3 regions of the Cronobacter turicensis genome follow, and region 2 is predicted to be linked to each of the others. Evidence: riboswitches for the same ligand, from Rfam matches in the RefSeq annotation. Region 2 holds a riboswitch; each other region holds the start of a gene.

Region 1 (9,684 bases), 2.1 Mb from region 2:
ATCGAGGTGGTGGGCGAATGCGCCAACGCCGTGGAGGCTATCGGCGCGGTACACCGCCTGCGCCCGGACGTGGTCTTTCTCGATATCCAGATGCCGCGCATCTCCGGTCTCGAAATGGTCGGGATGCTCGACCCCGACACCCGCCCGTGGATTGTCTTTCTGACGGCGTTTGACGAATACGCCGTGCAGGCGTTTGAAGAGCACGCCTTTGATTATCTGCTCAAACCTATTGAGACCGCGCGCCTGCAAAAGACGCTGACGCGGATGCGCAACGAGCGGCGCGAGCAGGACATGTCGCCGATCACCGAGCGCCAGGAGGCGCTGAAATTTATTCCCTGCACTGGCCACAGCCGCATTTACCTGCTGCAAATGGAGGACGTGGCGTTTGTCGCCAGCCGCATGAGCGGCGTGTATGTGACGAGTGGGCAAGGGCAGGAAGGTTTCACCGAGCTGACGCTGCGCACGCTGGAGAGCCGCACGCCGCTGATGCGCTGTCACCGGCAATATCTGGTCAATATGGCGCACCTGAAGGAAATCCGGCTGGAAGAGAACGGCCAGGCGGAGCTGCTGTTGCGCCACGGTCAGACGGTGCCGGTCAGCCGCCGTTATCTCAAAACCCTGAAAGAAGCGCTCGGGTTGCGCGGATAGGCGCGTGATTATCGCGGCGGTAAAATAAATAGCGCCGCTATGTACATCTTTTTCCTCGTTTGCCGATAACGGGAAGATATATCCGTATCAGGCAAAAATGAGGACTTCTTGATGGGCCTGCTTAAAGACTTTTCCATCCGCGCAGTGATGCTGACGGTGCTCGGCGTACTCTGCGTGTTATGGGCGGCCGTGGGCGTCTACAGCGTCTACTCGCTCTCGGCGATGGCCGATGGCAACCGTGTGGACCGCCAGCTGGTGTCGCAAATGACCGTGCTCAGCAAAGGCAACGATCAGTATTTCCGCTTCGTCACCCGCCTTACCCGCGCCATGGAAAACGGCACGCCGGACGCCAAATCGCTCGAATCCGTGCAGCAGGCGCTCGACAATATGTCGCGCCAGCTCGACGCGTTTAAACAGCTCTCCCCCGGTCCGCTCGATCCGGCGGTGTCGCAAAAAGTGATCGCCGACTGGCAGAAGCTGCTCGATGAAGGCGTGATCCCGCAAATGAAACTGGCGCGCGAAGGCACGCCGGACGCGTACCGCGCGCACGCCGGCAAAGTGACGCCGGTCTTCAGCCGCGCGTTTGGCGCGAGCGCCGAGAAATTCAACGCCGCGGCGGGCGCCAAGCTTGACGCTACCCGCGAGCGCGTCGACAGCATGACCGTCACCACCAAAACGGTGATTATTATTGCGGTGATCATTGGTCTGCTCCTGTTGCTGCTGACCGACCGCTATCTGGTGGCGCTGCTGGTGAAGCCGCTTGAGAAAATCCGCAACCACTTCACCCTGATTGCGGGCGGCGATCTCAGCCAGCCGGTTGAACCGTTTGGCCGCAACTGCGTCGGTAAGCTGGTGCCGCTGCTGACCGCGATGCAGGATCAACTGCGCGAAGCCGTGAGCGCGATTCGCCACGGCAGTGAAAATATCTGGCGCGGCGCGTCGGAAATTTCCGCGGGCAATAATGATCTTTCGTCACGTACCGAAGAACAGGCCGCCGCGCTGGAGCAGACCGCCGCCAGCATGGAAGAGTTGACCTCTACCGTGCGCCTTAACGCCGAAAATGCTCGTCAGGCGAGCGAGCTGGCGCATGCCGCTTCTGAAAACGCCGGTAAAGGCGGCCAGCTGGCGCAGAATGTTATCGAGACCATGCAGGGGATTTCCGGTAGTTCGAAGAAAATCGCCGATATTACCAGCGTGATTAACAGCATCGCGTTCCAGACCAACATCCTGGCGCTCAACGCCGCCGTTGAAGCGGCGCGCGCAGGCGAGCAGGGCCGCGGCTTCGCGGTGGTCGCAGGCGAAGTACGCAACCTTGCGAGCCGCAGCGCTGAGGCGGCCCGTGAAATCGAAACGCTCATCACCGAATCGGTCGAGCGTATCGATAAAGGCTCGGAGCTGGTCAACGCGGCGGGGGATTCGATGGCGGAAATCTATCGCGGCGTGTCGAACGTCAGCACGATCATCAAACAGATCGCTTCGGCGTCTGAAGAACAGAGCAAGGGCATCTCGCAGGTGGGGCTGGCTATCACCCAGATGGACACCGTCACCCAGCAGAACGCCTCGCTGGTGGAGCAGGTTTCCGCCGCTGCCGCCGCGCTGGAGCGTCAGACCGAAGAGCTGCAAAGCACCGTGCAGAAGTTCCGCCTCTCGGCCTGATCTTCTTAGTCGCTGTAATAAAAAAGCCGCCTGTGAGGGCGGCTTTTTGGTTTATTCTTTGGCACAAATTCCTGATAGCTGGCGCTTGGTTGAGCTATGACGTAGCTCACAAAATTTTGGGGTACAGCTTTCTATTGGGAATATTCTTAATTTTTTTGTTTGAATAAATTTATAGCCTTGCCCCAACTTAAACGGGTCCAGAAGGAAAAGTCATGTCTGACTATTTATCAGGGATGAATACGCCTAATAATCTCCCTTCATTCGATAAGCCAGTAACGTGGGGCGGGCCAGGAATAGTAGATTTTAATTTCCATGCGCTGGCAAAAGAACTGGATCGCACACGCGACTTTAATCGTGTAGGCATCATCTATTCTAACGGAGTTAGCGATTGGCTTGTAAGACCTTCACGACGTATAGCGACGCCAAATGAAACTACTGTCAGTCACGTAATTATTACTCAGGTAAATGATACATCGCCGCAAAATGCAGGGAAAGCTATCACCAAACCGCTTCAGGCACCTTCATTAACAACAGAAATAACCTCAACTGCAATATCTTGCGGTGCATTAGTTGCTACTGCATTAATTACTGTGAGTGCAACGCTCGTAATACCTTTTACGGCAGGAGCAACGGGGATCCTTGCAGGAATAATGACAGCCGGGACAGTGGCTACAGGGTTCCAGTGCGCGGTAGGCGTAGGCCGTTTATTTGCTATAGGATATGGTTACGAAGAAAATGTCGCCTGGTTTGATTCCCAGGATTGGTATACCTCTACCATGACAGCACTTGATGTTATTTCTCTTGCTGGAGCAAGCGTGGGTCTGAGAAGTACCATAAAGGCTTATATGGCGATGAAAGCGGGTTCTTCAGCAAAAGCTTTGGATTGGCTCAGAACACTGAGCAGACATGAGCGTAAACGTATAACTATTGAAATTATACGCAACAGAAACCCCGGCATTTCCAATGATGGGATTAAAGCGCTCATTAAAGCTGGTGCTTACCCAAGCCGATTCCCAACAGAAGCGTTACAAAAGAGTTTGCAGTATGAATTAATTAAAGCATTCAATAATGCGTCTGCCTTTGCTGGAAGCGCCGTCTCGGGAACCATCAGAAACCCGCAAAATTTACAAAATACCGGAAAATTTGTTGTGGGTATTATTCAGTCCATTTCACTGGCCGGGAGCCGTTAGAACAAGGATGTTTAATTATTTAAAAAAAAGCCTGCAACTGGGCCGCTTCGTAGAAAATGATATTAAAAACAAGCGGCCCGAGGCGCTGGAGCGGCTTAAAACGCAGCTCAAAGAACAAGTTTGTCTGCCCACGGGGTGGCGGAGCCTTGGGATGCCACTGGTATTGGCAATGGTCATGGCTGTTCTTAGCTTCGCCATTCCTCAGGTTTCTTTTTGGGTGGCTATTTCGCAGAGCTTAGGGTTACCAGGACCGACATTTTTCATCGGCATGCTCATTAGCAATTTTCTTTTTTGTGTGCTGATTATCCCTGCAATGATAGGGGCCGCAAGAGGATCTCTCCTTGCTTTGCAGTTGTGGCTGACACTGGCGGCAGCAGCGGTATTTGTCAGTGTGATATTTTTTATTAGTGTGCTTGTGTCTCTGCTCTCTTCTGATGGGGCAGGACGCTGGGATATTATCGGCTCCCTGCTGGGCATATTGTTTTCGGTATTCAGCGTCCGTTGTATCAATAGCAGGTTATTTATGGAAACCATCGCCCTTGGCTTTTATAACCGTATTCTGCGTGAACAGGCTAAATATCAGGCTTACCAGCCAGGCGTAACGAAACGATAAACATCCATCTGCGTACCCTTATACTTTTAAATTAAATAAGAAAGACCCTCCTTTATGGAGAGTCTTTCTTGCTGTTTTACTCCAGTCCCAGCGCGGCGCTGAGGTGCGCTATCTCCTTACGCCACTCGGCTTGCAGCGCCGGTTTTTGATGGCGTAGTTTGCGTTCGAGATCGACATTCAGCCGCGTTTCCAGGTCAATCAGCCGCTCCAGCAGGCGCGTATCGCTGTTCGTCTCAGGCGGCGTGGTGACTGTATGAGCCTCATCCATCGCCTCCTGCGTCGGCGCTGCGCGCAGGCGCGCCATCAGCGCGTCCATATTGTGCCACTCGCTCAAACCGCCATCCTCCACGAGCCAGAAGCGGTTACAGCTCGCCTCCATCAGCATTCTGTCGTGCGTCACCAGCAACAGCCCGCCTGCGAACGTTTGCAGGGTTTGCGCCAGCGCCTCTTTGCCTTCCATGTCGAGATGGTTGGTGGGTTCATCAAGCATCAACAGCGAATAGCGCGCGAGCGACAGGCCGACAAACAGCAGGCGCGAGCGCTCGCCGCCGCTGAGCGTGTCGACCCGCTGCCCATGCCGCGCCCATGGAAAACCGGCGCTGATAAGCGCGAGCTTACGCTGTTGCCGTTCAGGGGCGAACGGCTCCAGCACCTCCAGCAGCGTGGCGTTATCCGGTAACTGATGCAGCGACTGATCGTAATACCCGAGCGACACGCGCGGATGAAACGTGACGCCAGGAACCGTTTCCGCCGTCTGCCACTGCTGCCACAGCAGGCGCAGCAACGACGACTTGCCGCAGCCGTTATGGCCGAGCAGCGCCACGCGATCGCCGCTTTTGAGCCGCGCCAGCGGCAGAGTAAACAGCGTGGGGGCGTCAGGCGCCGCGCTGACGGCCAGATTTTCCAGCTTAAGCAGACGGTCCGCCGCCAGCGCATCGCCGCAAAGCGTCAGCTGCCAGCGGCTGCCCTGCGCCAGTTCGGTTTGCTCCTCCTTAAGCCGTGCGACCTGTTTTTCCATCTGTTTGGCTTTGCGCGCCAGGTCTTCGTTGTCATAAACCTGCCCCCACGTGGCGAGCCGTTTCGCGCTCGCCGTGACGCGGTCTATCTCTTTTTGCTCCGCTTTACGGCGCAGCGCATCGCTCTCATCGCGCGCCACCAGCGCCGCACGGGCCGCTGTACAGGGGAGATCGAACGCCTGGAGCTGACCGTCGCGCAGGATCCAGGTGCGGTTGGTTACGCTGTCCAGCAGCGCGCTGTCGTGGGAGACCAGAATAAAGCTGCCGTTCCAGCGCGCCAGAAACTGCTCCAGCCACAGCAGGGTGGGAAGATCGAGATGGTTGCCTGGCTCATCAAGCAACAACAGATCGGGCGAGACGATAAGGGCGCGCGCCAGCAGCAGACGGGTATGCTGGCCGCCGCTGAGCGAGCCCGCCGTCAGCGACCAGGCCGCCTCGGCAAAACCCATATTCGCCAGCAACGCCTGCGCCCGCCAGGCGCCGCTTTCGCGCTCGGTTTCCGGCAGCCGGGCCAGCAGCGCTTCAAGTAGCGTCTGCTGATGCAGCGCGTCCGGCAGATGTTGCTCCACGCGCGCCAGCAGGCAGCGCGCCGCGCGCGTCACAACGCCTTCGGCAGGCGCAAGCGTGCCGTCCAGCGCTTTCAGAAGCGTGCTTTTACCACAGCCGTTATGACCGATCAGGCCAATGCGGTCGCCTTTTTTCAGGGTAAAGGAAAGGGCGTTCAGCACCGGGCCAAACGGGGAATCAATGCGCAGAGAGTGCGCCGTCAGTAATGTGCTCATCGCTTACTCAGAATTTTCAGGCACGGTTATGCCTCGTCAAACATCGCTGACGATAATCTGGTAAGCCCTGGAGAAGGGTTATGTGATGGGATCTTCGCTCAGGGTCCAGTTATCGCAGCACGATACCGGTAATGCCTGAGCTCTGGCGATCGCCAAAATGATGTGAATAGTCAAACAATTCACAGCACAGCATAAGAGTCCTCCTTTTATATTCATCAGGTTGATGGGTAGGGCGAGTGTAGCGAGTGGCGCGTTTTTGCACCACTACGCGTATTAAGGGGTGTGAGCTAAAAAGCGTTTTGAGGAAACGACAGGAAAGACGCGCCTGAGTGCCGGGCGGCGTTTCAGGCGCAGAAGAATTAACGGTGGTAGAAAATGTCGCCGTTCATGGCGCGCACGACTTTGCCATCGGCATCGGTAATAAGCACGTAGTAGCCGCCCATGTACGTCCAGTGGGTGCCCGCTTCCGGGGCAGGCAGGTTGCGGATCTGCCACTGTTTGATGTTGTACTGCTCGGTGCGGTAGAGGTCCGGCACGATGTCGCCGATGGTGTATTTTTTGGAATCGGAGTGAAACTCTTTCACTTCATAGCTATCAATGGATTTCGGTTTTACGACATCTGCGGCGAATGCAGAGGCCACCGACATCAACAGCACTCCCGCTACGATCATTCTGGTTTTCAACATACCTTCTCCACATGTCAGGGCGCTGCGCCCCGTTGATTTTGTTACCGTCAGGCCGCTATCTTCCTGCGCCATCCCCGGCCGGGCAAGGCTAATTATGTATAAAAAAATGAAGCGGATAGCAATCGGCGTTGAGCTGATTTGGTAGGGGCTTGCTCACGGGCGGGCAGAAGTGGGTGGGTTATCCTCATGTCATGGTGGTAAGGATAATAAAAGTAGCCGCGTGCATGGCAAGCTGCTTACTATGCAGCTTAAAGGCTTCTTTACAAGGAACGTTTATATGAATACAGCAGATCGCGTTCGGGCGTTAATAAAAAAGCATTTCTGGGAGATGGCTGATGAAGATTCGTTAAGCACCGGTCAATATGGCGTCCTGCCAGAAGATGCTGAAGAATTCTTCGAAGAATACTTTGCGGAATTCAACGTAAATTATTGCTCTTTCGACTTTCGTAAATATTTTCCGCGCGAAGGGATATTTTTCCTGCCCAATATGATTCTTCCCGACTATTTAAAAAGCGATAAGCATCAACCTTCGCCGCTTACCGTGCAAATGCTGATTACATCGGCAAAGGTGGGGTGCTGGATTGAAGATTAACGCATTGAACACCTGAGGTTGCGGTGGCATTATCGGAAGTCATTTTAAGTGACTCTGTGGGTTTCTGTTAGATCGTGATGCTGCAAGGTCGTATGACGATTAATAACAGTAATGACAAGATACTGGTAGTGGAAGACTGAGATGAAATATAGTTTTGTATTCTTATGGTTAGTTGCGGGTACGTGCGGGGCAACCCAAATGACGGGATTTGGCGCAAGGTATTACGATGATATTACTGAAGTCTATTCAGATAATCATGAGACAGATAAAGATCTGGCGCCCATCATTGTCGTAGGAACCACCGAGTATAAATTTGAGGTTAACACAGTTGAATCTATAGCCAGGAATGTGGGCATAAAGATAAATAAAGATAATCTGGCCTCATGGATTTGCCTTGAATCAAAGGGCATCAACTATTGGTTTATTTCTGATAATGAGATGGGGGCGGGGGATTTGACCGCTGTTGCTATAGCGAAAGATGGATCGCCTTGTACACCTTATAAGGGAGTATTACACGTATCCGTTAAGGCGCCTGTGTTAACGACTAAAGAAGAAACAGAAAAATATTTTAATCATAAACCTAAGAAAGATATTGTTATGTACTACAAGGATATCGAAAAATCAGATGAATACACGCAGAGTAACAGCATTATGTACTATCTGAAAGGTGATAAGGTGCAAGGGATACTTCTTAGTCAGGGAACTACTAATTGACAGAATATTCAGTCTTGCGGTTAGGGGGGCTAATTTTTAATGACTCTCTGGCGCTCATTCTTTTAACGATTTCTTTAATAATGCCATAACCCATGGTAATTATTTTTTCTTCAACACTTACGCGCTGGCTCTGCACTAACGCATTAGCGATAGTGAAAAATCAGCAACAAGTGAGCCTGGGTATTCTTCATGGTGCCTGACGCCTTAGGGGATACAGCAGAAGACATAAGTCAGGGCACAGCGTATTTTTTTAGGGTTGAGTCTTTGGCTTCCCGCTGGCATGATCCAGAACAGGGATTAACGTGACGTTAATCGCAACCTTTTGATTTTGTAGTAAATGACTCGGGGTGCCCTTCTTCGTGAAGGCTGAGAAATACCCGTATTACCTGATCTGGATAATGCCAGCGTAGGGAAGTCAGATGCCTGTCCGGTATCCCGTCTTCGCGCCTGGCAGGAGAGAACCATGTCTTCTGACCTGCTTTGCGGCTCGCACGCCGCGCCTGTTGTCACCCACCTTCGTCGTCACGCGCCGCTGGTGCACTGTATCACCAACGATGTTGTCCAAAATTTCACTGCCAATGTCCTGCTCGCGCTTGGCGCCTCGCCCGCGATGGTGGTGGATGCCGAAGAAGCCGCGCAGTTCGCGGCCATCGCCGATGCCTTACTCATCAACCTCGGCACGCTGACGCGCCCGCAGCAGCAGGCGATGCGGGCAGCCATCGACAGCGCCTGCGCGGCGGGCAAGCCCTGGACGCTCGACCCGGTCGCCGTCGGCGCGCTCACGCTACGCACTGAATTCGCGCAGGAGATCCTGGCGCGTCGTCCTGCCGCGATCCGCGGGAACGCTTCGGAAATTCGCGCGCTGGCAGGCGAGAGCGGCGGCGGGCGAGGCGTTGACGCCACTGAAAGCGCGCATCAGGCCCGCGAGGCGGCCATCTTGCTGGCGCGCCGCAGCGGCGCTGTCGTCGCCGTTACCGGCGAGGTTGATTACATCACCGATGGCGAACGCACGCTGGCGGTCGAGGGCGGCACCGCGATGCTCACCCGCGTGGTGGGCACCGGCTGCGCGCTCTCGGCGGTCGTCGCCGCCTGCTGCGCGCTGCCGGGCGATCGGCTGGAAAATGTCGCGACGGCCTGCTGGCTCATGAAGCGGGCGGGCGAACAGGCGCAGGCCATTTCCCGTGGGCCCGGCAGTTTCGCCAGCGCGTTGCTGGATAGTCTGCACGCGCAGGCGTTCGGAGGTGCTCATGAAACGCATTAACGCGCTCGCCATCGCCGGTACCGATCCGAGCGGCGGCGCAGGCATTCAGGCCGATCTCAAAACCTTCTCGGCGCTCGGCGCTTACGGAACGTCAGTGATCACGGCCCTGGTGGCGCAGAATACGCGGGGCGTGCAGTCGGTGTATCGGGTTGAGCCGTCGTTCGTCGCCGCACAGCTTGACTCGGTATTAAGCGATGTGCGCATCGACACCACCAAAATCGGCATGCTGGCGGAAACCGATGTGGTGGAGGCCGTGGCGGAGCGGCTCGCACGCTACCAGGTGCGCAATATCGTGCTGGATACGGTCATGCTCGCGAAAAGCGGCGATCCGCTGCTAAGCCCGTCGGCCGTGCGCACGCTGCGCGAACGGTTATTGCCGCAGGTGGCGATCATCACGCCGAATTTGCCGGAGGCGGCGGCGCTGCTGGAAACCACACATGCCCGCAGCGAAGCGGAGATGCGCCAGCAGGGCGAGGCGTTGCTGGCGCTCGGCTGCGGGGCGGTGCTGATGAAAGGCGGGCATCTG
Region 2 (9,684 bases):
CTGAACAACATCTGGCGCGCCGGCGAAGTCGAGAAAGAGTTGCAACGAAAAGCACAGAATAAAGAACACAATCAGGAAACCGTGTGATGTCTAAAAATTATCATATTGCAGTTTTGCCGGGCGACGGTATTGGCCCGGAAGTGATGGCGCAAGCCCTGAAAGTACTGGATGCCGTTCGTGGTCGTTTTGATATGCGTATCACCACCAGCCACTACGACGTTGGCGGCATCGCCATCGATCGCCACGGCAACCCGCTGCCGCAGGCGACCGTAGAGGGCTGCGAGCAGGCCGATGCCATCCTGTTTGGCTCGGTCGGCGGCCCGAAGTGGGAAAACCTGCCCCCGGCACAGCAGCCGGAGCGCGGCGCGCTGCTGCCGCTGCGTAAACATTTCAAGCTGTTCAGTAACCTGCGTCCGGCGAAGCTCTACCAGGGCCTGGAAGAATTTTGCCCGCTGCGCGCCGATATCTCCGCCAACGGCTTTGATATCCTTTGCGTGCGCGAGCTGACCGGCGGCATCTACTTCGGCCAGCCGAAAGGCCGCGAAGGCAGCGGCATGCATGAAAAAGCGTTCGACACCGAGGTCTATCACCGTTTTGAAATCGAACGCATCGCACGCATCGCGTTTGAGTCGGCGCGCAAACGTCGTAATAAAGTCACCTCGATTGATAAAGCGAACGTGCTGCAAACGTCGCTGCTGTGGCGTGAAATCGTCAATGAAATTGGCAAAGAGTATCCGGACGTCGAACTGACGCACATGTACATCGACAACGCCACCATGCAGCTGATTAAAGATCCGTCGCAGTTTGACGTGCTGCTCTGCTCTAACCTGTTTGGCGATATTCTCTCTGACGAGTGCGCCATGATTACCGGCTCAATGGGGATGCTGCCTTCCGCAAGCCTCAACGAGCAGGGCTTTGGCCTGTACGAACCGGCAGGCGGCTCCGCGCCGGATATCGCCGGGAAAAACATCGCCAACCCGGTGGCGCAGATCCTCTCGCTGTCTCTGCTGCTGCGCTACAGCCTGGAAGCCGACGACGCGGCGACGGCGATTGAAAACGCGATCAACCGCGCGCTGGAAGAAGGCGTGCGCACCGGCGACCTGGCCCGCGGCGGCCAGGCTGTCAGCACTGATGAAATGGGCGATATCATTGCCCGCTATGTGGCCGAAGGGGTGTAACCATGGCAAAGACCTTATATCAGAAGCTGTTTGACGCTCACGTGGTTCATGAGGCCCCGAACGAAACGCCGCTGCTCTACATCGACCGTCATCTGGTGCATGAAGTGACGTCGCCGCAGGCGTTTGACGGCCTGCGCGCCCATGGCCGCCCGGTGCGCCAGCCGCGCAAAACGTTCGCCACCATGGATCACAACGTCTCCACCCAGACCAAAGATATCAATGCGTCCGGCGAAATGGCCCGCATTCAGATGCAGGAGCTGATTAAGAACTGCAACGAATTCGGCGTCGAACTGTATGATCTGAACCACCCGTATCAGGGCATCGTGCATGTAATGGGGCCGGAGCAGGGTATTACCCTGCCGGGCATGACCATCGTCTGCGGCGACTCCCACACCGCCACCCACGGCGCCTTCGGTGCGCTGGCGTTCGGTATCGGCACCTCAGAAGTGGAGCATGTGCTGGCGACGCAAACCCTCAAACAGGGCCGCGCGAAGACCATGAAAATCGAGGTCAACGGCCGCGCAGCACCGGGCATCACCGCGAAAGATATCGTTCTGGCGATCATCGGTAAAACCGGCAGCGCAGGCGGCACCGGCTATGTGGTGGAATTCTGCGGCGACGCTATCCGCGCGCTGAGCATGGAAGGCCGTATGACGCTGTGCAACATGGCGATTGAAATGGGCGCCAAAGCGGGCCTGGTCGCGCCGGACGACATCACGTTTAATTATGTCAAAGGCCGTCTGCATGCGCCGAAAGGCCAGGATTTCGACGACGCCGTGGCGTACTGGAAAACCCTGAAAACCGACGACGGCGCGCAGTTCGATGCGGTCGTGACGCTCAATGCCGAAGAGATCGCCCCGCAGGTGACCTGGGGCACCAACCCCGGCCAGGTTATCGCCGTAAGTGACGCCATTCCCGATCCGGCCTCGTTCGCCGATCCGGTCGAGCGCGCCTCTGCGGAGAAAGCGCTGGCCTATATGGGGCTTAAACCCGGCGTGCCGCTGACCGATGTAGCTATTGATAAAGTGTTTATTGGTTCCTGCACCAACTCGCGTATCGAAGATCTGCGCGCCGCGGCAGAAATCGCCCGTGGCCGTAAAGTGGCGCCGGGCGTTCAGGCGCTGGTGGTGCCAGGCTCAGGCCCGGTGAAAGCGCAGGCGGAAGCCGAAGGGCTGGACAAAATTTTCATCGAAGCCGGTTTTGAATGGCGTCTGCCGGGCTGCTCAATGTGCCTTGCGATGAACAATGATCGCCTGAACCCGGGCGAGCGCTGCGCCTCGACCAGCAACCGTAACTTTGAAGGCCGTCAGGGCCGCGGCGGACGCACGCACCTGGTCAGCCCGGCGATGGCCGCCGCCGCCGCCGTTACCGGTCATTTCGCCGATATCCGTAGTCTGAAATAAGGGGAACCCCATGGCAGAGAAATTTACCCAACACACCGGTCTGGTGGTTCCGCTGGATGCGGCGAATGTGGATACCGATGCGATTATCCCGAAGCAGTTCCTGCAAAAGGTGACGCGCACCGGCTTCGGCGCGCATCTGTTTAACGACTGGCGTTTTCTCGATGACAAAGGCGAGCAACCGAATCCGGAATTCGTCTTGAATTTCCCGGAATATCAGGGCGCGTCTATCCTGCTGGCGCGTGAAAACTTCGGCTGTGGCTCCTCGCGCGAGCATGCCCCGTGGGCGCTGACCGATTACGGTTTTAAAGTGGTGATTGCGCCGAGTTTCGCCGATATTTTCTACGGCAACAGCTTTAACAACCAGCTGCTGCCGGTGACGCTCAGCGATGAAGAAGTGGATGAAATGTTTGCGCTGGTGAAGGCGAACCCTGGCATTCGCTTTGAAGTGGATCTGGAAGCGCAGGTGGTGAAAGCGGGCGGGAAGTCTTACAGCTTTAGCATCGACGCGTTTCGTCGCCACTGTATGCTGAACGGACTGGACAGCATCGGTCTGACGTTGCAGCACGACGACGCCATCGCGGCGTATGAGAAAAAACAGCCCGCGTTTATGGGGTGAGTGTTTTGCGGCATCTTTAGTGACTACGGCGGGTGCGCTGCGCTTACCCGCCCAACAAACGCTTAAACGTATTTTTTGTAGGGCGGGTAAGCGCAGCGCACCCGCCATCAAACCATCGCCTTAAACGTCCTTCACCCTGCTCGTCAGCCACAGCGCCACCAGCGCTATCCCGGCAATCACCGGGTATACCGCGTAATGCCCGAAGCTCTCCACAAGCGCCCCCTGCGCCACGCCCGCCAGAATCACCCCTGTCGAAATACTGTTGCTGAACAGCGTGGTGGCGGAACCGGCGCGCCCCGGCATCAGATCCTGGAACCAGATCATCCCAAGCCCGGCGACAATCCCGATAAACAGCGCGTTAAACAGCTGCAACCCCAGCAGCGCCTCGCGGCTGTGAAAGAGATTAAGCCCGGCGTAAAACAGCACGCCTGCGCCCACCGCCACCAGCATCATCGGCTTCTTACCGAACCGCTTCACGTAAAAACCGGCCAGCAGCATCGCCGGGATCTCAAGCCCTGCCGCAGTGCCCATCAACACGCCCGCGAGGCTCTCGGGCAGCGCCAGCTCCTGGCTCACCCACAGCGGCATATCGATGATATACATCGTATTGCAGGTCCACATCAGCACCGAGGCGATAAACAGCATCCGCACATTCTTGTCTTTCCAGCCGCTGACCTGCGTCAGCGCCACGTCGGCGGGCTGCTCAATGCGCGCCACCGACGGCAGCGCGAAAAAGATAATCACCAGGCTCAGGATAAAAATCCCGGCGGCGATTAAAAACATCGTGGTAAAGCCGAAGCTCAGCGCCAGCATAAACGACAGCGGCGGCCCGATAACCCAGGCAAGCGACAGCTGGGCGCGCATCACCGAGCTGAACATCACCGCCTCGCGGGCGGAGTTATCGGCATACTCGCGCGCCAGCGCGAAAAGCTGCGGCATGGCGGTATTCGCAAGCGACGCCAGCAGCACGCCTGCGGTAATCAGCGTCAGATAGTGACGGTTAAAAGCAAACAGGACGCAGTTGCCGACCGCCATCATGCAGCAAAAAAGAATCAACTTGCGCCGGTCGCCCCGGCTGTCGGAACGCTTCGCCAGCAACAGGCTGACCGCGATCCCGGCGATGGCGTTTACCGTATAAAACAGCCCCACCCAGAACGGCGGCGCGCCCACTTCGCGGCTTAAAAACAGGCTCAGCGTCGGCGCCTGTAGCGCGCCCGCCACCCCCATCATAAAGGCGACGACCATAAAGGAGAGATAGACGACATTAAGACGTCGGACAAACGTAAGAAACCACAACATCAGGCGCATCCTTTCATGTGGGGCGGGCGAAGACGTGTTCATGATAGACGAAAAAAGCCAGCAGTAGCACACTGCTGGCGGGTGAAAAGCACCAATACTCAGTTACACGTGATGTCCGCTTAGCGGCGTTTAAACGTCATCGGGAGTGTCACATCCCACTGCATGATCTCATCCAGCATTCGTTGCGGCGTTTTACCGTTCAGGCGGGCCAGCCATGAGCGGGAAAGACGTTGCGTTGCACTGAAATACTGCTGATAAAACCTGCTTGTTGACGACATTTCCATAAGCCCCTCCGCTTTCATCGAAGAGAAGTATTGCCGTAATATAGGGAATATTAAATTGATGAGTTTCCGGCAGGAGTTCCCCTTTTATGCCTTCAGGTCGTCTGCAACAGCAATTTATCCGCCTGTGGCAATGCTGCGACGGTAAGCCCCAGGACACCACGCTGAACGAACTGGCCGAGCTGCTGAGCTGCTCGCGCCGCCACATGCGCACGCTGCTGAACGCCATGCAGGCGCGCGGCTGGCTGACGTGGGAAGCCGAAGCCGGGCGCGGCAAGCGCTCCAGGCTACGTTTCCTTTATACCGGTCTCGCGCTCCAGCAGCAGCGGGCGGAGGATCTGCTGGAGCAGGACAGGATTGATCAGCTGGTGCAGATCGTCGGCGACAAATCCGCAGTGCGCCAAATGCTGCTCTCGCACCTGGGCCGTAGCTTCCGCCAGGGACGCCATATTCTGCGCGTGCTCTACTACCGCCCGCTGCAAAACCTGTTGCCCGGCAGCGCGTTGCGCCGTTCAGAAACCCACATCGCCCGGCAGATTTTCAGCGGGCTGACGCGCATAAACGAGGAAAACGGGGAACTGGAAGCCGATATCGCACACCACTGGCAACAGATTTCCCCTTTTCACTGGCGCTTTTTCTTACGCCCCGGTATCCATTTTCATCATGGCCGCGAGCTCGACATGCTTGATGTCATCAGCTCGCTACAGCGCATCTGCGCCCTGCCGCTCTATGCGCATATCCGCCAGGTGACTTCCCCCACGGCCTGGACGCTGGATATTCACCTGAGCGAGCCGGACGACTGGCTGCCGTGGCTGATGGGCAGCGTGCCTGCGATGATCCTGCCGCGGGAGTGGCCGGAACTGCCGAAATTCGCCAGTCAGCCCGTCGGCACCGGTCCTTACGCGGTGGTACGCAATAACAGCAACCAGCTTAAGATCCACGCCTTCGATGACTACTTCGGTTACCGGGCGCTGATTGATGAGGTCAACTTCTGGGTGCTGCCGGAGATAGGCGAGGAACTGAGCTGCGCCGTTCAGCTTGAGGGTCCGACGCGCGACGCCGACGAAAAAGCCGTGGAGAGCCGCCTCGAAGAGGGCTGCTACTATCTGCTATTTGATTCCCGCTCGCGCGTCGGCGCCATGCCGGAGGTGCGCCGCTGGATAAGCTCGCGCTTTACGCCCGCCCGCCTGCTGCACCGCGCCGCGCCGCAATATCAGCGCATCTGGTTTCCGGCTTACGGCCTGCTGCCGCGCTGGCACCACGCGCCGCAAATCCCTGAAGCGCAGAAACCCGCCGGGCTGGAGCGCCTGACGCTCACCTTCTATGGCGACCATATTGAAAACCGCATTATCGGCGCGCTGCTGCGCGATATTCTGGCGCAGGATCAGGTCGAGCTTGAGCTGCGGGAAGTGAGCTATGAAGAGTGGTATCAGGGAGACATCACCAGCGATCTGTGGCTTAACAGCGCCAACTTTACGCTGCCGCTCGATTTCTCGCTGTTCGCCCACCTGTGCGAAGTGCCGCTGATTCAGCACTGCATCCCGCTCGACTGGCAGGGCGACGCGCAGCGCTGGCGTACCGGCGCGCTGAACCTGCCGCAGTGGTGCCGCACCATGCTGGAGCGTCAGGACATTCTGCCGCTGATCCACCACTGGCTGATGCTCCAGGGCCAGCGCAGTATGCGCGGCGTGCGGATGAACACGCTCGGCTGGTTTGATTTTAAATCCGCCTGGTTTGCGCCGCCCGAGCCGTAACCCTTTCGCAACATTACGCAAATCATTACAATGGGCCGTTCTCAACGGGGTGCTGCCGGCTGACCGGTGCGCTGAGATAATACCCGTCGAACCTGATCCGGATAACGCCGGCGAAGGGATTTGAGGCTACTGCTCAAAATCCTTTGCCCCCATTTGATAAAGGTGCAAAGTGTTAAAAAAACTGCTTCCCCTGCTGGCGCTCGTCGCCGCTCCGGCTTTCGCCAAACCCGTTCTGACCGTCTACACCTACGACTCCTTCTCCTCGGAGTGGGGCCCTGGCCCGAAAATTAAAACCGCCTTTGAAGCCGACTGCGGCTGCGAGCTGAAATTCGTGGCGCTGGAAGATGGCGTCTCGCTGCTGAATCGCCTGCGCATGGAAGGTAAAAACAGCAAAGCCGATGTGGTGCTGGGCCTTGATAACAACCTGCTTCAGGCCGCGACCGCGACCGGGCTGTTCGCGAAGAGCGGCGTTCCGGCGAATGACGTCAACGTGCCGGGCGGCTGGAACAACGACACCTTTGTGCCGTTCGACTACGGCTGGTTCGCCTTCGTCTATGACAAAACTAAACTGAAAAACCCGCCGAAAAGCCTGAAAGAGCTGGTGGAAAGCGATCAGAAATGGCGCGTTATCTATGAAGATCCGCGCACCAGCACGCCGGGGCTGGGCCTGCTGCTGTGGATGCAGAAAGTTTACGGCGATAAAGCGCCGGACGCCTGGCAGAAGCTCGCCGCGAAGACCGTCACCGTCACTAAAGGCTGGAGCGAAGCCTACGGCCTGTTCCTCAAAGGCGAAGGCGATCTGGTGCTGAGCTACACCACCTCCCCCGCCTACCACATCATTGAAGAGAAAAAAGAGAACTACGCGGCGGCGAACTTCAGCGAAGGCCACTATTTGCAGGTGGAAGTCGCCGCGCGCACCGCCGCCAGCAAACAGCCTGCGCTGGCGGAAAAATTCCTGAAGTTCATGGTTTCGCCCGCATTCCAGAATGCGATCCCCGCAGGCAACTGGATGTACCCGGTGACCAACGTCGCCTTGCCGGAAGGGTTTAACGCCCTGACCCGGCCGCAGACCACCCTGCAATTTACCTCACAGGATGTCGCCACACAGCGAGCGCAATGGACGAGTGAATGGCAACGCGCCGTGAGCCGCTGATCCCAGGCTGGCTCTGGCCCGGCCTCATCGCCGCCTTGCTAATGGCGGCGGTGGCGCTGGCGGCGTTCGCGGCGCTCTGGACGCACGCGCCCCACACCGAGGTACGCGCGCTGCTGCACGACAGCTATCTGTGGCACGTGGTGCGCTTCTCGTTCTGGCAGGCGTTTCTCTCCGCCCTGCTTTCCGTCGTGCCCGCTATTCCACTCGCCCGCGCGCTCTACCGCCGCCGCTTTCCGGGGCGGCGAACGCTGCTGCGCCTGTGCGCCATGACGCTGATCCTGCCGGTGCTGGTGGCGATTTTCGGCCTGCTCAGCGTCTACGGGCGCAGCGGCTGGCTTGCCGCGCTCTGCGCGACGCTCGGCATCGAATGGACGTTCTCGCCTTATGGTTTGCAGGGCATCCTGCTGGCGCACCTCTTTTTTAATATGCCGATGGCGACCCGCCTGCTGTACCAGACGCTGACGCAGATCCCCGGCGAACAGCGCCAGCTCGCCGCGCAGCTCGGCATGCGCGGCTGGGATTTCTTCCGGCTGGTGGAGTGGCCCTGGCTGCGCCGCCAGATCCCGCCGGTGGCGGCGCTGATTTTTATGCTGTGCTTCGCCAGCTTCGCGACGGTGCTGGCGCTTGGCGGCGGGCCGCAGGCCACCACCATTGAGCTCGCCATCTACCAGGCGCTGAGCTATGACTACGATCCGGGCCGCGCGGCGCTGCTGGCGCTTATCCAGATGGGCTGCTGCCTGTCGCTTATCCTGTTAAGCCAGCGGCTCAGCAAGGCGATCCCGGTCGGCGCGACGCTGGTGCGCGGCTGGCGCAACCCGGAGGATTCGTGGCGCAGCAAACTCATCGATTCCCTGCTGATTACCGGCGCGCTGCTGCTTCTCCTGCCGCCCCTCCTGGCGGTGCTGGTTGATGGTTTACGCGGCGACATCGGCCACGCGCTGGCCGATCCGGCGCTGTGGGGCGCGCTCTGGACGTCGCTGCGCATCGCGCTCTGCGCGGGGGCGCTGTGCGTTATCCTGACCATGATGCTGCTCTGGAGCACGCGCGAGCTGTACCTGCGACACCGCCGTCTCGCCGGGCAAAGCCTGGAGCTCTGCGGCGTGCTGATCCTCGCGATGCCGGGCATTGTACTGGCGACCGGTTTTTTCCTGTTGCTCAATGCCACCGTCGGGCTGCCGGAACGCGCCGATGCGATAGTGATTTTCACCAACGCCCTGATGGCAATCCCTTACGCGCTAAAAGTGCTTGATAACCCGATGCGCGATATCGCCGCGCGTTACGGCGCGCTCTGCGCCTCGCTTGAGATGCGCGGCCTGAACCGGCTGCGGCTGGTGGAGGCCCGCGCGCTGCGGGTGCCGCTCGCCCAGGCGATGGCGTTCGCCTGCGTATTATCCATTGGCGATTTCGGCGTCGTAGCGCTGTTTGGCAATGAGGATTTCCGCACGCTGCCCTTTTATCTCTACCAGCAGATCGGCGCCTACCGTAGCGATGCGGGCGCCGTCACGGCGTTGCTTCTGCTGCTGCTCTGTTTCCTGCTGTTCACCTTGATTGAAAAACTTCCGGGGCGCCATGCTGACACTGACTGATCTCACCTGGCTGTATCACCATCTGCCGATGCGCTTTACGCTGGACGTGCGCGACGCTGAACGGGTCGCGGTGCTGGGACCAAGCGGCGCGGGCAAAAGCACGCTGCTTAACCTGATCGCCGGGTTTCTCGCGCCTGACAGCGGCACGCTCAGTATCAACGGGGCGGATCACACCCGCACGCCGCCGTCACAACGCCCGGTGTCGATGCTGTTTCAGGAAAATAATCTGTTTAACCATCTGACGGTGCGCCAGAACATTGCGCTCGGGCTCTCGCCCGGCCTGCGGCTGAACGCGCAGCAAAAGCGTGAGGTGGAGGCGATAGCCGACAACATGGCGATTGGCGATCTGCTGGAGCGGCTGCCGACCGCGCTCTCTGGCGGCCAGCGTCAGCGGGCGGCGCTGGCGCGCTGTCT
Region 3 (9,684 bases), 410 kb from region 2:
GATGTCCTTTAGCGAGATCGGCGGCGTGGGCGGCAATCTTGTAGGTGATGAGCCCCTGTTTCACGTCCTCTTTATTCGGCAGGCCGAGATGCTCTTTTGGCGTCACGTAGCAGAGCATCGCGCAGCCGAACCAGCCAATCATCGCCGCGCCGATACCGGAGGTGAAGTGATCGTAGCCGGGCGCGATATCGGTCGTGAGCGGCCCGAGCGTGTAGAAGGGCGCTTCGTGACAGTGCTCCAGCTCTTCGGTCATGTTGCGGCGGATCATCTGCATCGGCACATGGCCGGGGCCTTCTATCATGACCTGAACGTCATATTCCCACGCGATTTTCGTCAGCTCGCCGAGCGTGTGAAGTTCGGCGAATTGCGCCTCGTCGTTGGCGTCCTGAATGGAGCCAGGGCGCAGACCATCGCCAAGCGATAGCGAGACGTCATAGGCGGCGCAGATCTCGCAGATCTCGCGGAAATGGTCGTAGAGGAAGTTCTCCTGATGATGCGACAGGCACCATTTGGCCATGATCGAGCCGCCGCGCGAGACGATGCCCGTCAGACGGCCTGCGGTCATCGGCACATAGCGCAGCAGCACGCCCGCGTGAATGGTGAAGTAATCGACGCCCTGTTCAGCCTGCTCAAGCAGCGTATCGCGAAACATCTCCCAGCTCAGATCTTCGGCGATCCCGTTGGCCTTCTCCAGCGCCTGGTAGATCGGCACCGTACCGATCGGCACCGGGCTGTTGCGCAGGATCCATTCGCGGGTTTCGTGGATATAGCGCCCGGTGGAGAGATCCATCACCGTGTCCGCGCCCCAGCGGGTGGCCCAGACCAGTTTTTCGACTTCCTCTTCGATGGACGACGTCACCGCCGAGTTGCCGATATTGGCGTTCACCTTCACTAGGAAGTTACGGCCGATAATCATCGGCTCCGATTCCGGGTGATTGATATTGGCAGGAATGATGGCGCGCCCGGCGGCGACTTCGTCACGCACGAACTCCGGCGTGATGTTGTCCGGCAGGCGCGCGCCAAAGCCGTGGCCCGGATGCTGCTGGCGCAGCACCGCCGTGCGAATGCGTTCGCGGCCCATGTTTTCGCGCATAGCGATAAATTCCATCTCGGGCGTCACGATGCCCTGGCGCGCGTAGTGCAACTGAGTAACGCGCTTGCCCGCCTTTGCGCGCTTTGGCGTCAGCAGCCCGCGAAAGCGCAGCTCGTCCAGCCCGTCATCGGCCAGGCGCTCGCGGGTATAGGCTGAGCTGCGCGCATTCAGGGTTTCCGTGTCGTTACGTGCCTCTATCCAGGCGCTGCGCAGTTTGGCCAGCCCTTCGCGGACGTCGATACGCACCGCCGGATCGCCGTAAGGGCCCGAGGTGTCATAAACCGGCACCGGCTCGTTAGGTTCATAGCGTGGATTCTCTTTGCTGCCGCCAGCAAGCGTCGGACTCAGGCGGATTTCGCGCATCGGCACGCGGATATCCTCGCGTGAGCCCGTAAGATAAATGCGGTGAGAATTGGGGAAAGCGGTGCCTTCCAGCGTGTCGATAAAGTGTTGTGCGGCGGCGCGCTGTTCGCGGCGGCCAGGTTTGTTTGATACAGACATAGCGCATTCCAGTTAACGGTCAGGAAGTGGCTTGTCAGAACAACGGAGGAGTAATGGCGTGCGCCCGCGCACCCTGGAGAGGGTCTCAGGGCGAAACAGCACCCTGAGCGGGGCAAATTGGAATTACTCTTGTTCCCTTCGCAGGTATTAACCTGATCAGGTTCCGCGGATCCCGAATTAACGGTCTCAGCCCGTGCTCGCGCACTGGGCACTCCGACAAGATAAACCCCGCTATAGCGGCGGGGACGTGATTAAACTACCCGGTAATACTGTCGAACTCAAGCGGGTCGGGCGAGACCTGCTTCATCATTGGCGCTTTGACCAAGGTTGTTGTCATAAGCCAGCATGATGAGTTTATCTTCCAGCGCGAAGCGGGCGGCGAGCGCCTCGCCGATGCCGGAAAGCGCTTCCTGAAACTCCAGGCAGTTATCGTGGTCGATGGCGCTTTCCAGATGCGTGTCGTAGAAATCCATGATTTGCTGGGTGTTGGATTCCAGCTGAGGATAGATTTGCGTGGCGGCGACCAGCGGGCTGGTGCCTTCCATTTCGCTGATGACGCGTTCATAAATATTGAAATGTCCGGCGGAGAGGTAATCCACCAGGCAGTGGCAAAATTCGTCCAGCGCCTGTTCATCAAGCGCAGTCATCGGCTCCTTGCCGGGTTTGATGCCGACCATCTTGTAATAAGTGACTAACAGATGGTTGCGGGCGCCAAGCCAACGATCAACTAATTCATTACTCCCGCCAACGCGTTCCGTCAGACTTTTTAGCTGGTTTAGCATGATCGACTCCATGAGATATAAGATGTAAAAACGCAAATGACCCAAAATATGTAAGAACTATGTTAATAACGTGCCAGTGAAGCAGAGGTAGTGCAATCAATTATGGAACGTACATTAGAAAATTTAGACCATGGCTGGTGGATAGTCAGCCATGAACAGAAATTATGGCTGCCAAAAGCAGAATTACCTTACGGCCAGGCTGCGGATTTTGGTCTTACGGGCGAAAAGGCGCTGCAAATCGGCATCTGGGAAGACGCGCCGGTCTGGCTGGTGCTGCAAAAGCGCGAGGATGAGATGGCCTCGGTGCGACAGCTTATCGACCAGGACGCCGGGCTGTTTCAGCTGGCAGGACGGGGCGTGCAGCTCGCCGAGTTTTACCGCTCGCATAAATATTGCGGCTACTGCGGTCATGAGATGCACCCGAGCAAAACCGAATGGGCGATGCTCTGCGGGCACTGTCGCGAGCGTTACTACCCGCAAATCGCGCCGTGCATCATCGTGGCTATCCGGCGTGACGATAAAATCCTGCTGGCGCAGCATACCCGGCACCGCAATGGCGTTTACACCGTCCTGGCCGGGTTTGTGGAAGTGGGCGAAACGCTGGAACAGGCGGTAGCGCGCGAGGTGATGGAAGAGAGCAACATTCGCGTGAAGAATCTGCGCTACGTGACGTCTCAGCCCTGGCCGTTCCCGCAATCGTTAATGACCGCGTTTACGGCGGACTACGACAGCGGCGACATCCGGATAGACACCAAAGAGCTTATCGATGCGGGCTGGTATCGCTACGACCAGCTGCCGCTGCTGCCAGCGCCAGGCACCGTGGCGCGCCGCCTGATAGAAGATACGGTGGCGCGCTGCCGGGCAGACGATGAATGACGTGATACAATGGCGGCCTGTCGCTTGAGGAATAAGAAAAAATGACCGAACTGAAAAACGATCGTTACCTGCGCGCCCTGCAACGTCAGCCCGTGGATGTCACCCCGGTGTGGATGATGAGACAGGCGGGGCGTTATCTGCCGGAATATAAGGCCACCCGCGCGCAGGCGGGCGATTTTATGTCGCTTTGCAAAAACGCCGAGCTGGCGTGCGAAGTGACGCTACAGCCGCTGCGTCGCTATCCGCTCGATGCGGCGATCCTCTTTTCGGACATTCTGACGATTCCGGATGCGATGGGGCTGGGGCTCTATTTTGAAGCGGGCGAAGGCCCACGCTTTACGTCGCCGATTACGGGCAAAGCGGACGTAGAAAAACTGCCGGTGCCGGATCCGGAACAGGAGCTCGGCTATGTCATGAACGCGGTGCGCACGATCCGCCGCGAGCTGAAAGGCGAAGTGCCGCTGATCGGCTTCTCCGGCAGCCCGTGGACGCTCGCCACTTACATGGTGGAAGGCGGCAGCAGCAAAGCGTTTACCGTTATTAAGAAAATGATGTATGCCGAGCCGCAGACGCTGCATTTGCTGCTCGATAAGCTCGCGAAAAGCGTCACGCTCTATCTGAACGCGCAGATCCGCGCGGGCGCCCAGTCGGTGATGATTTTCGATACCTGGGGCGGCGTGCTGACCGGACGCGACTACCAGCAATTCTCGCTTTACTACATGCATAAAATCGTCGACGGGCTGCTGCGCGAAAACGAAGGCCGACGCGTGCCGGTGACGCTGTTTACTAAAGGCGGCGGCCAGTGGCTGGAAGCGATAGCGGAGACCGGCTGTGACGCGCTCGGACTCGACTGGACGACCGATATCGCCGATGCGCGCCGTCGCGTGGGACACAAGGTCGCGCTGCAGGGCAATATGGATCCCTCGATGCTTTACGCATCGCCTGCCCGTATCGAAGAGGAAGTGGCGTCTATACTTGCTGGTTTCGGCCACGGTGAAGGCCATGTGTTCAACCTGGGGCATGGCATTCATCAGGATGTGCCTCCGGAACACGCGGGGGCCTTCGTCGAGGCGGTTCACCGCTTATCGGCGCCTTATCACCTGTAAGGAGAAATTATGGATCTCGCGACGCTTCGCGCACAACAAATCGAACTGGCATCAAATGTGGTCCGCGAGGACCGGTTAAATGTCTCTCCGCCGACGATTATCGGTGGGGCGGATGTCGGGTTTGAACAGGGCGGCGAAGTGACGCGGGCGGCGATGGTGCTGCTGAAGTATCCGTCTCTGGAGCTGGTGGAGTACCAGGTGGCGCGCATTCCAACCACCATGCCGTACATCCCCGGCTTTCTGTCGTTTCGCGAATACCCGGCGCTGCTTGCCGCCTGGGAGATGCTCTCCAGAAAGCCGGATTTGCTGTTTGTCGACGGGCACGGTATTTCGCATCCGCGCCGCCTCGGCGTGGCGAGCCATTTCGGGATGCTGGTGGATGTGCCGACGATTGGCGTCGCCAAGAAACGGCTGTGCGGCAAGTTTGAACCACTCTCCGACGAACCCGGCGCGGTTTCGCCGCTGATGGATAAAGGCGAGCAACTGGCGTGGGTGTGGCGCAGCAAAGCGCGCTGCAATCCGCTCTTTGTCTCGACAGGACATCGCGTCAGCATTGATACCGCGCTCGGCTGGGTACAGCGCTGCACGAAAGGCTACCGGCTACCGGAACCGACGCGCTGGGCGGATGCCGTCGCGTCCGGGCGTCCCGCCTTTCTACGATGGCAGGAAATTCAGGGGTGATTGAGGTACACTGCCGCTAATTTTCGGTCTGTGAGACGCCACTATGTTACAAAACCCTATTCACCTGCGGCTGGAAAAGCTGGAAGCCTGGCAGCATGTGACCTTCATGGCCTCGCTGTGCGAGCGGATGTACCCCAACTACGCCATGTTCTGCGAGCAGACCGGTTTCGGCGATGCGCAGCTGTATCGCCGTATTCTCGATCTCATCTGGGAAACGCTGACGGTCAAAGACGCCAAAGTGAATTTCGACAGCCAGCTCGAAAAGCTCGAAGAAGCGATCCCAGCGGCGGAAGATTATGACCTTTACGGCGTCTACCCGGCTATCGATGCCTGCGTCGCGCTGAGCGAGCTGGTGCATTCGCGCCTGAGCGGCGAGACGCTGGAGCACGCGATTGAAGTCAGCGAGACCTCCATCACGACCGTCGCCATGCTGGAGATGACCCAGGCGGGCCGTGAAATGACGGACGATGAGCTGAAAGCGAACCCGGCTGTAGAGCAGGAATGGGATATTCAGTGGGAAATTTTCCGTTTACTGGCCGCCTGCGAAGAACGCGATATTGAACTGATAAAAGGCCTGCGCGCAGACCTGCGCGAAGATGGAACCAGTAATATCGGTATAAATTTGCAGCAATGAGACAACAAAACGTGATTTACAGCCTGTTTTGTCTCACCTGAAGGCTTCCAATTAGCCCCCCGTCTGGTCTACATTTGGGAGGCGAAAAAAAGTGGCTATCGGTGCGTGTATGCAGGAGAGTGCTTTCAAGGCATTTCCGTCGCACTCGATGCTTAGCAAGCGATAAACACATTGTAAGGATAACTTATGAACAAGACTCAACTGATTGATGTAATTGCAGACAAGGCTGACCTGTCTAAAGCGCAAGCGAAAGCTGCTCTGGAATCCACTCTGGCTGCGATTACTGAGTCTCTGAAAGAAGGCGATGCTGTACAGCTGGTTGGTTTCGGTACCTTCAAAGTGAACCACCGCGCTGAGCGTACTGGCCGCAACCCGCAGACCGGTAAAGAAATCAAAATCGCTGCAGCTAACGTGCCGGCTTTCGTTTCTGGCAAAGCACTGAAAGACGCTGTTAAGTAAACCGCGTGGCAGTGAAAGGTTTTAACGAAGGGGCGAAATCGCCCCTTTTGTTTGGCTGGCGTATGCTGGCGCTGACGGGTGCGCTGTTCCTTTCCGCCTGTCGTTCCACCCCGGACATTCCCCCCTTTACCGCCAGCGGCTATCTGGCCGATGACGGCGTTTTGCGTCTGTGGCGCAAAGACAATAACGATGGCTCCGTACACCTGCTGGCGGCGTTCAGCCCCTGGTCTGGCGATAAGACCTCGACCAGCGATTATCGCTGGCAGAAGGACGCGCTCACGTCCGTGGATTATCGGCTTGAGGGTAAGCAGCCCGAGCAAGTAAAAGTGCGGTTCGACGATCGCGGTGGGCTGAGCTTTATGCAGCGCGACGTTAACGGACAGAAACAGCAGCTTTCCAGCGATCAAATCGCGCTGTGGCAATATCGCGCCACGCAGATGCGCAATACCAGCGACGCGCTACGCGTCGGACGCGTGGTGCTGCGACAGGGGCGCTGGAACACGGATGGCACCATGACGACCTGTGAAGGACAGATTGTGCAGCCTGAGTTCGACAGAAGGGCGCAGGAGCGTCTCTCAGAGCGCCAGCGTCATGCGAAGGCGCGCGTCAGCGCCGCCTGGCTGGAGGCGCCGGAGGGTACCCAGCTGTTGCTGGTGGCGAATGAAGATTTTTGCGCCTGGCAGCCGAAGCCTGACAGTTTCTGAATCCAATAAAAAAAAGCGACGGGATTAACCGTCGCTTTTACGTTTAAGCCGCTCCGACGTACGGGCGCTTATTTCGCCTGCTCGCGCGCGATAGCGCGATAGCCGATATCTTTACGGCAGAAGCAGTCATCCCAGTGAATATCTTCCGCTAAGCGGTAAGCGCGCGCCTGCGCCTGCGCGACGCTGTCGCCCAGCGCGGTCACGCACAGCACGCGCCCGCCGCTGGTCACGACGCGGTCGTCGTCGCGCAGCGTCGTGCCGGCATGGAAGACTTTGCCATCACCGTTTGCAATCTCTTCAATCGGCAGGCCGTGGATCACATCGCCGGTGCGGTAGTCGCCCGGATAGCCGCCTGCGGCCATGACCACGCCCAGTGACGGGCGCGGATCCCATTGCGATTTCACCGTATCGAGTTTGCCGTCGCAGGCGGCAAGGCAAAGCTCAACCAGATCGGACTGCAAGCGCATCATGATCGGCTGCGTTTCCGGGTCGCCAAAGCGGCAGTTGAATTCGATAACTTTCGGGTTGCCCTGTTTATCGATCATCAGGCCCGCATACAGAAACCCGGTGTAGGTGTTGCCTTCCGCCGCCATGCCGCGCACGGTTGGCCATATGATACGTTCCATGGTGCGCTGGAAGACGTCATCAGTGACGACAGGGGCCGGAGAGTAAGCGCCCATACCGCCGGTGTTCAGGCCGGTGTCGCCATCGCCGACGCGCTTATGATCCTGGCTGGTGGCCATCGGCTCCACATGCTCGCCATCCACCATGACGATAAAGCTGGCCTCTTCGCCATCCAGAAACTCTTCCACCACGATGCGGTGGCCTGCGTCGCCAAACGCATTGCCCGCCAGCATGTCCAGCACCGCCGCTTCGGCTTCGGCAAGCGTCATCGCCACGATAACGCCTTTGCCCGCCGCCAGGCCGTCGGCCTTGATAACGATCGGCGCGCCTTTTTCACGGATATACGCCAGCGCCGGTTCGGTCTCGGTAAAGTTCTGGTATTCCGCCGTCGGGATGCGATGGCGCGCCAGGAAATCTTTCGTGAAGGCTTTGGAGCCTTCGAGCTGCGCCGCGCCTTTCGTCGGCCCGAAGATTCTCAGGCCGGCGGCGCGAAACGCGTCCACCACGCCGATAACCAGCGGCGCTTCCGGCCCGACAATCGTCAGATCGATGTTTTCAGCCCGCGCAAAGCTCAGCAGCGCCGGAATGTCGGTCGGGTTTATCGCGACGTTTTGCAGCGCGGGCTCAAGCGCCGTACCGGCGTTGCCCGGCGCCACAAAAACGGTTTCAACGTGCGGCGACTGGACGGCTTTCCAGGCCAGCGCGTGCTCGCGCCCGCCATTACCAATAACTAATACTTTCATCGTAGCTCCGTGATTAATGGCGGAAATGGCGCATGTCGGTGAAGATCATGGCGATGCCGTGCTCGTCGGCGGCGGCGATCACTTCGTCATCGCGAATCGAACCACCCGGCTGGATAACACAGGTGATGCCCACGGCCGCGGCGGCGTCAATACCGTCGCGGAACGGGAAGAACGCGTCGGAAGCCATCGCCGAACCTTTAACTTCCAGTCCTTCGTCGCCTGCTTTAATACCGGCGATTTTAGCGGAATAGACGCGGCTCATCTGGCCTGCGCCGATGCCGATGGTCATGTTATCGCGAGCGTAAACAATGGCGTTGGATTTCACGAATTTCGCCACTTTCCAGCAGAAGAGCGCGTCGCGCAGCTCTTGTTCGGTCGGCTGGCGCTTCGTCACCACGCGTAGATCGCCTTCGGTCACCATGCCCAGATCGCGGTCCTGAACCAGCAGGCCGCCATTAACGCGTTTGAAATCCAGGCCCGGTGCGCGAGACTGCCATTCGCCACACACCAGGACGCGCACGTTTTGCTTCGCGGCGGTGATTTTCAGGGCGTCGTCACTGGCGGACGGCGCGATAATGACTTCAACGAACTGGCGAGAAATGATCGCCTGCGCGGTTTCGGCGTCCAGCTCGCGGTTAAAGGCGATGATGCCGCCAAAGGCGGACGTCGGGTCGGTTTTGTAAGCGCGGTCATAGGCGTCGAGAATCGAGCTGCTGACGGCAACGCCGCACGGGTTGGCATGCTTCACGATGACGCAGGCCGGTTCGCTAAACGCTTTTACGCATTCCAGCGCGGCGTCGGTATCAGCGATGTTGTTATAAGAGAGCGCTTTACCCTGGACCTGCCTGGCAGTTGCGACAGACGCTTCTTTAATTTCTTCTTCTATATAGAAGGCGGCCTGCTGATGGCTGTTCTCGCCATAACGCATATCCTGCTTCTTAATGAAGTTCAGGTTGAGGGTGCGCGGGAAGCGGCCAGCAGGCGCACTGGTTTCGCCATGATAGGCAGGCACCAGGCTTCCGAAGTAGTTGGCGATCATGCTGTCATACGCGGCGGTGTGTTCGAAGGCTTTAATCGCGAGATCGAAACGCGTCGTAAAGGTCAGCGAGCCGTGGTTCGCATCCAGCTCTTCAATAATGGCGGTGTAGTCGCTGCTCTTTACCACAATGGCGACATCTTTATGGTTCTTGGCGGCGGAGCGGACCATCGTCGGGCCGCCGATATCGATATTCTCAACCGCGTCTTCCAGCGTGCAGCCTTCGCGCGCGACCGTCTGGGCGAACGGGTAGAGGTTAACTACCACCATATCAATCGGGGAGATAGCATGCTGCGCCATAATCTCGTCATCCTGGCCGCGGCGACCCAGAATGCCGCCGTGGACTTTCGGGTGCAGGGTTTTGACGCGGCCATCCATCATCTCCGGAAAGCCCGTATAGTCGGAGACTTCCGTCACTGGCAGTCCAGCCTCCGCCAGCAGACGA

The links. Region 2 has a riboswitch for thiamine pyrophosphate ahead of thiB (thiamine ABC transporter substrate binding subunit). Riboswitches for the same ligand answer to the same signal wherever they lie in the genome.
Region 1: it holds a riboswitch for thiamine pyrophosphate, as region 2 does, so the genes downstream of both, thiM (hydroxyethylthiazole kinase) here and thiB (thiamine ABC transporter substrate binding subunit) in region 2, are expected to answer to the same signal.
Region 3: it holds a riboswitch for thiamine pyrophosphate, as region 2 does, so the genes downstream of both, thiC (phosphomethylpyrimidine synthase ThiC) here and thiB (thiamine ABC transporter substrate binding subunit) in region 2, are expected to answer to the same signal.

Annotation. Positions count from the first base shown of each region.
Region 1 is NZ_CP165997.1:1,459,031-1,468,714, forward strand. Features, by position in the region: gene btsR (two-component system response regulator BtsR) at 1-648, shown strand, start outside; gene AB8W27_RS07005 (methyl-accepting chemotaxis protein) at 760-2,304, shown strand; gene AB8W27_RS07010 (hypothetical protein) at 2,517-3,494, shown strand; gene AB8W27_RS07015 (hypothetical protein) at 3,502-4,107, shown strand; gene AB8W27_RS07020 (ABC-F family ATP-binding cassette domain-containing protein) at 4,184-5,905, opposite strand; gene AB8W27_RS07025 (RcnB family protein) at 6,265-6,591, opposite strand; gene AB8W27_RS07030 (DUF1493 family protein) at 6,869-7,183, shown strand; gene AB8W27_RS07035 (hypothetical protein) at 7,325-7,897, shown strand; TPP riboswitch at 8,231-8,327, shown strand; gene thiM (hydroxyethylthiazole kinase) at 8,361-9,158, shown strand; gene thiD (bifunctional hydroxymethylpyrimidine kinase/phosphomethylpyrimidine kinase) at 9,145-9,684, shown strand, end outside.
Region 2 is NZ_CP165997.1:3,606,677-3,616,360, forward strand. Features, by position in the region: gene leuA (2-isopropylmalate synthase) at 1-87, shown strand, start outside; gene leuB (3-isopropylmalate dehydrogenase) at 87-1,178, shown strand; gene leuC (3-isopropylmalate dehydratase large subunit) at 1,181-2,581, shown strand; gene leuD (3-isopropylmalate dehydratase small subunit) at 2,592-3,197, shown strand; gene AB8W27_RS17270 (sugar efflux transporter) at 3,318-4,496, opposite strand; gene sgrT (glucose uptake inhibitor SgrT) at 4,616-4,780, opposite strand; gene sgrR (HTH-type transcriptional regulator SgrR) at 4,867-6,531, shown strand; TPP riboswitch at 6,567-6,668, shown strand; gene thiB (thiamine ABC transporter substrate binding subunit) at 6,701-7,684, shown strand; gene thiP (thiamine/thiamine pyrophosphate ABC transporter permease ThiP) at 7,660-9,270, shown strand; gene thiQ (thiamine ABC transporter ATP-binding protein ThiQ) at 9,254-9,684, shown strand, end outside.
Region 3 is NZ_CP165997.1:4,017,118-4,026,801, reverse strand. Features, by position in the region: gene thiC (phosphomethylpyrimidine synthase ThiC) at 1-1,594, opposite strand, end outside; TPP riboswitch at 1,711-1,820, opposite strand; gene AB8W27_RS19210 (Rsd/AlgQ family anti-sigma factor) at 1,873-2,376, opposite strand; gene nudC (NAD(+) diphosphatase) at 2,479-3,252, shown strand; gene hemE (uroporphyrinogen decarboxylase) at 3,294-4,358, shown strand; gene nfi (deoxyribonuclease V) at 4,368-5,039, shown strand; gene AB8W27_RS19190 (YjaG family protein) at 5,083-5,673, shown strand; gene hupA (nucleoid-associated protein HU-alpha) at 5,860-6,132, shown strand; gene AB8W27_RS19180 (DUF1481 domain-containing protein) at 6,138-6,836, shown strand; gene purD (phosphoribosylamine--glycine ligase) at 6,905-8,203, opposite strand; gene purH (bifunctional phosphoribosylaminoimidazolecarboxamide formyltransferase/IMP cyclohydrolase) at 8,217-9,684, opposite strand, start outside.